2 regions of the Geodermatophilus sp. SYSU D00698 genome follow, and region 1 is predicted to be linked to the other one. Evidence: riboswitches for the same ligand, from Rfam matches in the RefSeq annotation. Region 1 holds a riboswitch; the other holds the start of a gene.

Region 1 (4,527 bases):
CCGGCAGCCGCGCGGTGTCCACCGGCCGGCCGTGCGAGCGGCGGCGGAAGCTGGACCACGTGCCGTCGTGGAAGAAGGCGCCGGTGAGGGTCTTGGCCAGCCCGGCGAGCCCGGCCTCGGCGAAGTCGCCGTAGTAGCCCTGCCCCTCCCCGGTGAGCGTCGCGTGCAGCGCGTGGTGGAAGTCGTCGCTCCACTGGGCGTGGATGCCGGTGCCGCCGGCCACCCGGGGGGTGACCACCCGGGGGTCGTTCAGGTCGCTCTCGGCGATGAGCGTCAGCGGCCGGCCGACGGCGACCGAGAGCCGGTCGACCTCCTGCGCCATCTCCTCGAGCACGTGTGTGGCGCGCTCGTCGACCAGCGCGTGGACGGCGTCCAGCCGCAGCCCGTCGACGTGCATGTCGCGCAGCCACATCAGGGCGTTGTCGAGGATGTAGCGGCGGACCTCGTCGGAGTCCGGCCCGGACAGGTTGACCGACTCGCCCCAGGTGTTCGCGCCGCCCTCCGAGAAGATCGGCATGAACAGGGGCAGGTAGTTCCCCGACGGGCCCAGGTGGTTGTAGACGACGTCCTGGATGACGCCGATCCCGCGCTGGTGGCAGGCGTCGACGAACCGCTGGTAGGCCGCGGGGCCGCCGTAGCTCTCCTGCACCGTGTACCAGAGGACGCCGTCGTAGCCCCAGTTGTGCGTGCCGTCGAAGCCGTTGACCGGCAGCAGCTCGACGAAGTCGACGCCGAGGTCGGCGAGGTGGCCCAGCCGGTCGATGGCCGAGTCGAGGGTGCCCTCGGGCGTGAACGTGCCGACGTGCAGCTCGTAGACGACGCCGCCGGCGAGCGGGCGCCCGGTCCAGGCGGTGTCGCCCCACGCGTACGCCGACGGGTCGAACCGGCGGGACAGGCCGTGCACGCCGTCGGGCTGGCGGCGCGAGCGCGGGTCGGGGCGGGGCGTGTCGTCGTCGCCGAGCAGGTAGCCGTAGTCGGACTCCGGGCCGGCCTCGACCTCGGCCCGCCACCAGCCGTCGTCGTCGCGGCTCATGTCGTGCACCGTGCCGTCGACCTGCAGGCGCACACGCTCGGGCACGGGCGCCCAGACGGCGAACTCGACGGGTGCGGACATGCGGGGGCCTCCCAGCGGTAGTGCGGCTGACCGGTCCCTCTTGCCCGCTGCGGGCGCGGTCAACCGCGAGCGGCAGCCGGGGGAGCGGGTCCCCCGGCTGCCGCCCCGGGTCACGGCAGCTGCAGGACCTGCCCGACGTGGATGACGTCCGGGTCGCTGACGGTGCCGCTGTTGGCCGACCAGAGGGCCTTCCAGCCGCCCTCGACGCCCTGGTCCCGGGCGATCGTGCCCAGCGTGTCGCCGGACCGGACGGTGTACGAGCCGCCGGAGGCCCCGGCGGCGGACTCCCCGGCCCGGGCGGCCGTGTCCGGCTCGGCCGGCGCGGGCGCGGCGGCGGGCTCGGCGGCCGGCGAGCCCGCCGCCGGGGCGCCCGGGTCCAGGCCCTTGCCGCAGGTGGGCCAGGCGCCCGGGCCCTGGACGTCGAGGGTGCGCTCTGCGACGGCGATCTGCTGCGCCTTGGTGGCCAGGTCGGCGCGCGCGGCGTACTCGGTGCCGCCGAAGGCCGCCCAGGTGGACTGGCTGAACTGCAGGCCGCCGTAGTAGCCGTTGCCGGTGTTGATGCTCCAGTTGCCGCTGGACTCGCACTGGGCGACGGCGTCCCAGTCGTTGGGAGCGGCGGCCGAGGCCGGGCCGGCGGTGACGCCGATCGCGGCCGCGGCCACGCCGGTCGTCACGAGGGCACGGCGGAGCAGGGACGTGGACGTGCGCATGGGGGATCTCCGATCCGCCGCCTGCGAGGTGAGCTGTCGGGTTCGGAGCGATCGGTGCCCCGGCCGCACGGCGTGCGGCTTCACCCCGAGGCGCTGCGTCCGGTCCCCCCGTGACCGCGGTGCAGGCGCCGAAGTGGGTCCCCCACCCCCGTCCTGGCTGTGCTCGAGGAACGGAGCCCGGCGGACGGGGTTCGGCGGACCGGCTCCGGCACGCGGCAGTCGGTTGGCCCGCGTGCGGTCGCAAAGGTAACGGGAGCATCACGAGACGGCACACCGGCACCACCCGTCACGGCGTGTCGCCCGGCCCGTGCCGGGCGGCGCGCACGAGATCGCCGGCAGGGGCCGCAGGTCACGGCGGCGCCGGCAGGCGCCGCCGTGACCTCCGTCTCAGTCCCGGACGAGCAGGGCCACCGGCAGCCGGGCCAGCAGCTCGCCGACGGGCGCTCCGCCGGCGTCGGAGACGACCCGCGTGCCGGTGAGCACGTCGCGCCACGCGCCGGTCGGCAGCGTCAGCGCGGTGTCGCCCCAACCGGTGGCGGCCAGCGCCACCGGCAGCCGGGTCGCCACGGTCACCGCGCCGCCCTGCTCCCCGGACCCACGGTCGAAGGCGACGACGTGCTGCGCGGCGGACCCGGTGGCCGCCACGGGGGTGTAGCCGGTGAACAGCTCCGGGGAGTCCCGCCGCAGCCGCAGCGCCCGCGAGACGACGAGCAGCTTGGCCGCGCCGGTGTCGTCGACCTCCGGCACCTCCCCGCCGTCGAGCCGGGCCAGCAGCGCGCGCCGCTCGTCGTAGTCGACCGGGCGGCGGTTGTCGGGGTCGACGAGCGAGTGGTCCCACAGCTCGGTGCCCTGGTAGACGTCCGGGACGCCGGGCATCGTCAGCTGCAGCAGCTTCTGCGCCAGCCCGTTGGACCGGCCGGCCGGGCCGATCCGCGCGACGAAGGCCTCGATCTCGCGGTTCGTGGCCTCGTCGTCGTAGGCGGCGTCGACCATCGCGTGCAGCTGCGCCTCGAACGCCTCGTCGACGTCGGTCCACGTCGTCGACTGCCCGGCCTCGCGGGCGGCCTTCTCGGCGTAGGCGTGCGCCCGCTCGCGGGACAGCGGCCACGCGCCGACCAGGTTCTGCCACACCAGGTGCGCCAGCGGCCGGTCGGGCAGCGGGTGGCGGGACAGCCAGCCGCGGACCAGGTCCGCCCACTCCGTCGGCACCTCGGCGAGGACGGCCAGGCGCGCCCGGGTGTCCTCGCTGCGCTTGGTGTCGTGCGTGGTGAGCGTCGTCATCGACTCCGGCTTGCGCTCCAGCCGCCGCGCCTGCGCCTCGTGGAACTCCTCCGGGGTGCTGCCGAAGCGCGCCGGGTCGCCGCCGACCTCGTTGAGCACCACGAACCGCGCCCACCGGTAGTAGGCGCTGTCCTCGACGCCCTTGGCCATCACCGGGCCGCTGGTCTGCTCGAACCGGGTGGCCGCCTCGGTGCCGGCCTGCGCCAGGACCGGGTGCAGCGCGTCGACCGCGGCGACCAGGTCGGGACGGCGGTCGCGGACGTCGCCCACGGCGGCGTCGAGGTGCTCGCGGCCGTCGGGCAGGTAGGTGCGGTAGACGGAGAAGGAGGCCAACAGCTCGGCCAGCGCCTCCTTCTCCGTCTCCACGTCGACGCCCGGCAGCTCGCCGATCACGCGCACCAGCCGGGCGACCTCCGAGCCGAGGATCCCGTCGGTCACCTCGCGCTTGCAGTCGTGCACCAGCTGCCCGTAGTCGACCGCCCGGCCGGACAGCTCGGTGTCCAGCGCGGTCAGCGCCGCCTCGCCGGCCGGGTCGACCAGGACGTCGTCGACCTCGGCCAGCGCGTCGTAGCCGGTGGTGCCGGCCGCCCGCCAGCTCTCCGGCAGGTCCTCGCCGGGCTCGAGGATCTTCTCGACCACCGTCCACCGGCCGCCCGACGCCTCGGCCAGCCGGTCCAGGTAGCCCTTGGGGTCGGCCAGGCCGTCGGGGTGGTCGATGCGCAGCCCGTCGACGGCGCCGTCGGCCACCAGCCGCAGCACCAGCTCGTGGGTGGCCCGGAAGACCTCCGGGTCCTCCACGCGCAGCCCGGCGAGGGTGTTGATCGCGAAGAAGCGCCGGTAGTTGAGGTCGGCGTCCGCGCGCCGCCAGTCGACCAGCTCGTAGTGCTGCCGGTCGTGCACCTCCTGCGGGGTGCCCTCGCCGGTGCCGGGCGCGATCGGGAAGCGGTTGTCGTAGTAGCGGAGCTCGCCGTCGACGACCTCGAGCTTCTCGACGTCGTCGGCCGACCCCAGCACCGGGATGCGGATGCGCCCGCCGCCGAAGTCCCAGTCGACGTCGAACGCCGACGCGTGCGCGCTGTCGCGCCCGTGCTGCAGCACGTCCCACCACCACGGCGCCTCGGCCGGGTCGGCCACGCCCATGTGGTTGGGCACCAGGTCGAGCACCAGGCCCAGCCCGTGCTCGTGCAGCGCGGCGACGAACCGGTCGAAGCCCTCCTGCCCGCCCCGCGGCTCGTCGACGTGCGCGTGGTCGACGGTGTCGTAGCCGTGCGTGCTGCCCGCGGCCGAGCGCAGCAGCGGGGAGGAGTAGGCGTGCGTGACACCGAGGTCGGCGAGGTAGCCGGCCACGGCCGCGGCGTCGTCGAGGGTGAACTCGGCGGTCACCTGCAGCCGGTAGGTCGCCGCGGGGGTGGCCCGCCGGCG
Region 2 (4,527 bases), on a different contig from region 1:
GCCGACCGGCTGGCCGCGGAGGTGGCCGAGCTGGAGGCCTCCGCCGACGCGGTCACCGCGGAGCTCGACGTCGCTCTCGGCGACGTCGACCGGCAGCTGTCGGACCTGCAGCGCCAGCAGGTGGACGTCAACACCCAGACGGCGGCCAACTGGCGGGCCTACCTCGGCCAGCTGCGCGAGGCCGGGGTGACCGCGCCGCCGGCGGCCGAGCTGCTCGACCCGGTCCGGGGCCTGCCCGCGGGGCTCACCCCGATCGGCGCGGCCGCCGGCGGCGCCCAGCGCGGCGCCGCGCAGCTGCCGCGCCGGCCGGTGTCGCTGCTCGTGCTGCCCGCCGAGACGCTGGCCGCGGTGACCGCGGCCATGGACGCCCTCGGCCGGCCCTACGCGCCGGGGACGGCCGGCCCGGACTCCTGGGACTGCGGTTCGCTGGTCTCCACCGTCTACCGGGACGCGGGCATCGACCTGCCCGCCGACCAGGCCGGCCTGTTCGCGGTCAGCACGCCCGTCGACCCGGCCGACGTCCTGCCCGGCGACCTGGTCTTCCTCGGGACCCCCGAGGCGGGCCTGGGGCACGTCGGCATCGCGCTGGACGCGCAGACCGTGCTCGCCGCCGACGCCCGGGCCGGCGCCGTCGTCGTCCGCCGGCTGCCGGCCGACCAGGTGGTCCACGTCGGGCGGCCGAGCCTCGGCCCGCGGCCGGAGGTGCCCGCCCCCGGTCCGGTCGGCGGAGCCCTGCGGGTCGAGTGCGGCAACACCGTCTACCCGCCGAGCTTCGACGGCGCCCGGGCCTGGGGCGGCTACCCCAACGGCCTCATCCCGCCGAGCGCGCTGTGCCCGATCGGGGTGGGCGGCCACTCGCTGCGCTGCGACGCCGCGGCGGCCTGGCGGGCGATGAGCGCGGCGTTCGCGTCGGCGTTCGGGCAGCCGATCTGCATCACCGACTCCTACCGCACCTACGCCGGCCAGGTCCGCCTGTACGGGGAGAAGCCGGCGCTGGCCGCGGTCCCGGGCACCAGCAACCACGGCTGGGGGCTGGCGGTCGACCTGTGCGGCGGCATCGACGGCTTCGGCACACCGCAGTACGCGTGGATGGTCGCCAACGCCGGCCGGTTCGGGTGGCTGCACCCGACCTGGGCCGACCCGGGCAACGGCCGCGAGGAGCCCTGGCACTGGGAGTACGCGGGCGGCTGAGCCGGGACTGTCGGTGGCCGTCCCTAGCGTGCTGGTCAACCGACAGGGAGACCCGTCCCGACCGCGGCCCGGCACCGGGCGGCGCGGCCGGAGAACCGGAGGGACACGGCCATGCTCATCGACTGCGACTCGTGCACCGCGCGCGGCGCCGGCTGCGCCGACTGCGTCGTCACCGCCCTGCTGGGCGCCCCGCCCGCGGAGCGGGACACCGGCCCCGTGCTGCTGCCGGTGCCACCCGTCCCGGCGGCCCGGACGGCGGACGGCGCACTGCCGCGCCCGGGCGTGGTCGTGGAGCTCGACGACGTCGAGCGGCGGGCCGTGCGGGCGCTGGCCGAGGGCGGCCTGGTGCCACCCCTGCGGCACCGGCCGTCGCGGGACGGGCGCCGGCGCACGGGCTGACCGGCGCGGACACCCGATCGGGTACGCACCGGAGTGGCGCGGCTGCTGACCGTGTGTGTTCTCACAGTTCCCGCACCTCCCGTTTGTCACAACTGCATCACGTCCGTACTGTGGCGCCGTCCGGCCGGGTGGTCGTCACCCGACGCAGGGTGACCTCGGCCGACACCGCCGAGTCACCGGACGCCCTCCCGGAGGTGCGCGAGGTGAGCCGGGGACCCACCGCAGCACTGGGGTGAGTTCTCGCGCGCCGGTCCCGACCGGGGCGCGGAGATAGGGCACGTCTTCCCAGCCCGAACCCGTCAGCTAACTCGGTAGGCGGTTGCTGAGGAAGAAACGGAGAGCCGCCGCCCGTGGCGACCCCCCGCCCTGCCCTGGGGCATGCACGCGAGAAGTCCACACCCACCACCCGGATCGCCGGCCCGCACCGCCCGTCGCGGGCCCGCCGCCTCGGCCGGGTCACCCTGGTCGGCACCACCGCCGCGCTGACCCTCACCCTGCTGTCCGGCACCGCGGCCGCCGACCCCGAGCGGGCCGGCACCCCGGAGCAGGCCGCCCAGCTCGCCGCCGAGGCCGGTCACCGGCTCGAGGTCGTCACCGAGCAGGTCAACGAGGCCCGCGAGGTACTCGCCCAGCAGCAGGCCGCCGCCGACGAGGCCGACCGGGCCGCCGCCGAGGCGCAGGACCGGCTGCAGGACCTCGACGGCCGGATCCGCGAGGTGGCCCGCAGCGCCTACACCGCCGGCAACGGCGACGGCTTCGCCGGGCTCGACCTGCTGATGACCAGCGACTCGGCCGAGGACTTCGTCGCCTCGCTGGCCACCCTCGGCCAGATCGCCGACCACACCACCTCGGTCCTCGACCAGGTGAACGAGGCGGCCGCCGCCGCCCGGCAGGCGCAGGCCGACGCCGAGGCCGCCGAGACCGGGGCGCAGCGCACCCTCGACGACCTGAGCGCCCAGGAGGCGCAACTCCAGGGCGACATCGCGGACTACCAGGCGCAGTTCGCGGCGCTCACCGAGGCGCAGCGGCAAGCCGCGCTCGCCGCGCAGGAGGCCGGCCTGGCCGCGGGCGCGCAGGCCGGGCCCGGCGGCGCGGGTGAGGAGAGCGCGCCGACCACCGCGGGCACGCAGGCCGCGGCCCCCGCTGCGGCCCCGGCGCCGTCGGCGGGCAGCGGCGGCAGCGGTGCCGCGCAGACCGCGGTGCAGACGGCGCTGGCCCAGGTGGGCGACCCCTACGTGTGGGGCGCCGGCGGGCCGAACGCCTTCGACTGCTCGGGCCTGACCCAGTACGCCTACGCCGCGGCCGGCATCAGCCTCCCGCACTCCAGCAGCATGCAGTCGCGCATGGGCACCGCCGTCTCGCGGGCGGACCTGCAGCCGGGTGACCTGATCTTCTACTACAGCCCGGTCAGCCACGTCTCGATGTACATCGGCAACGGCCAGATGGTGCACGCCTCCACGTCGGGGCAGCCGGTGAAGGTCGTGTCGGTCGACTCGATGGGCGGCATCACCGCCATGCGCCGCATCGCCTGACGGAGGACCTCCCTGCCCCCACCGCTCGCGAGCTCGCGGCGGGCCCTGCAGGGAGGCCGTTCCAGCACGTCGCGCGGCCGAGGGCCGGTGACCCGGACGGGTCGCCGGCCCTCGGCGTCCGCCGGGGGAGCGCACGGTGCGGCACCGGCGCGCGCCTAGGATCGGCCGGGTGGGCAGGGCGGGCGGGACGAGCACCCGCCCCGGCCCCGAGGCCACCCGGCCCGACCGCACCGGCTCCCGCCGGGCCGCGCTGCTGGTCGCGCTCGTGCTCGGCGCGGCGCTCGTCCTCGTCATCGCGCTCCGGACGCCCTGGACGCCGCTGCCCACCCCGCCCGGCGGCGCCTCCCCGGTCACCGACGACGCCGGGCTGCCCGCCGAGGTCGTCCGCCGCGCCGAGGCCCTCGCCGCCGACATCCGTCCCGCGTCGCTGACCAACCTGGTGCTCGGGCTCGCGGTCTCGGCGCTGCTCGGCCTCACCCGCCTGGGCAGCCGCCTGGTCACCGCGGTCGGCCGGGCGGGAGGCCGCCGCTGGCCGCTCACCGTGCTGCTCGGCACGGTCACGCTGGTCGTCGTCGGCCGGCTGGCGACGCTGCCGATCTCCGCCTACGGCGAGGTCGTGCGGCACCGCTACGGGCTGTCCACGCGCTCCTGGCCGCTGTGGCTGCGCGACGTCGCGGTCTCCACCGCCATCGACGCCGGGCTCACCGCCCTGGGCCTGCTGGTGCTCGTCGCGCTGGCCCGCCGCGCCCCCCGCGCCTGGTGGGCGTGGGCGGCCTGCGGCGCGGCCGCGCTGGTCGTCGTCGGCTCCTTCCTCCACCCGGTGGTCATCGAGCCCGCGTTCAACAGCTTCACGCCGTTGCCGGCCGGCGAGCTGCGCACCGACCTGCTCCGGCTGGCCGAGGAGAGCGGCTCCCCGGTCGAGGACGTCCTGGTCGCCGACGCGTCCCGGCGGACGACGTCGCTCAACGCCTACGTGTCCGGGTTCGGCTCGACCCGCCGGGTGGTGCTCTACGACACGCTGCTGGCCGACGTCCCCCCGGACGAGATCGAGTCGATCGTCGCCCACGAGCTCGGGCACGTGGCCACCGACGACGTCCTGACCGGCACGCTCATCGGGGCGCTCGGCGCGGCCGCCGCCGTCGCCCTGCTCGGCTGGCTCCTGACCTGGGCGCCGTTGCTGCGCCGCGCCGGCGCGGACTCGGCGGGCGACCCGCGCGTGGTGCCGCTGGTGCTGCTCCTCGTCGCGGTGGGGTCCCTCGTGTCGACGCCGGTGCGGAACCTGGTCTCCCGGCACGTCGAGGCCCGGGCGGACCTGGCCGCGCTCGACCTCACCCGGGACGCCGCCGCGTTCATCGAGATGCAGCGCCGGCTGGCCGAGACCAACGTCTCCGACCCGAGCCCGCCG

Evidence for each region. Region 1 has a riboswitch for cyclic di-AMP ahead of ACI8AB_RS21125 (transglycosylase family protein). Riboswitches for the same ligand answer to the same signal wherever they lie in the genome.
Region 2: another riboswitch for cyclic di-AMP. It lies ahead of ACI8AB_RS12035 (C40 family peptidase); the one in region 1 lies ahead of ACI8AB_RS21125 (transglycosylase family protein).

What each region holds. Positions count from the first base shown of each region.
Region 1 covers NZ_JBJGZD010000032.1:22,882-27,408, forward strand. The annotation lists gene treZ (malto-oligosyltrehalose trehalohydrolase) at 1-1,114, opposite strand, end outside; gene ACI8AB_RS21125 (transglycosylase family protein) at 1,225-1,824, opposite strand; cyclic di-AMP (ydaO/yuaA leader) riboswitch at 1,828-1,962, opposite strand; gene treY (malto-oligosyltrehalose synthase) at 2,212-4,527, opposite strand, start outside.
Region 2 covers NZ_JBJGZD010000011.1:55,265-59,791, forward strand. The annotation lists gene ACI8AB_RS12025 (D-alanyl-D-alanine carboxypeptidase family protein) at 1-1,191, shown strand, start outside; gene ACI8AB_RS12030 (hypothetical protein) at 1,303-1,590, shown strand; cyclic di-AMP (ydaO/yuaA leader) riboswitch at 1,747-1,924, shown strand; gene ACI8AB_RS12035 (C40 family peptidase) at 1,941-3,122, shown strand; gene ACI8AB_RS12040 (M48 family metalloprotease) at 3,292-4,527, shown strand, end outside.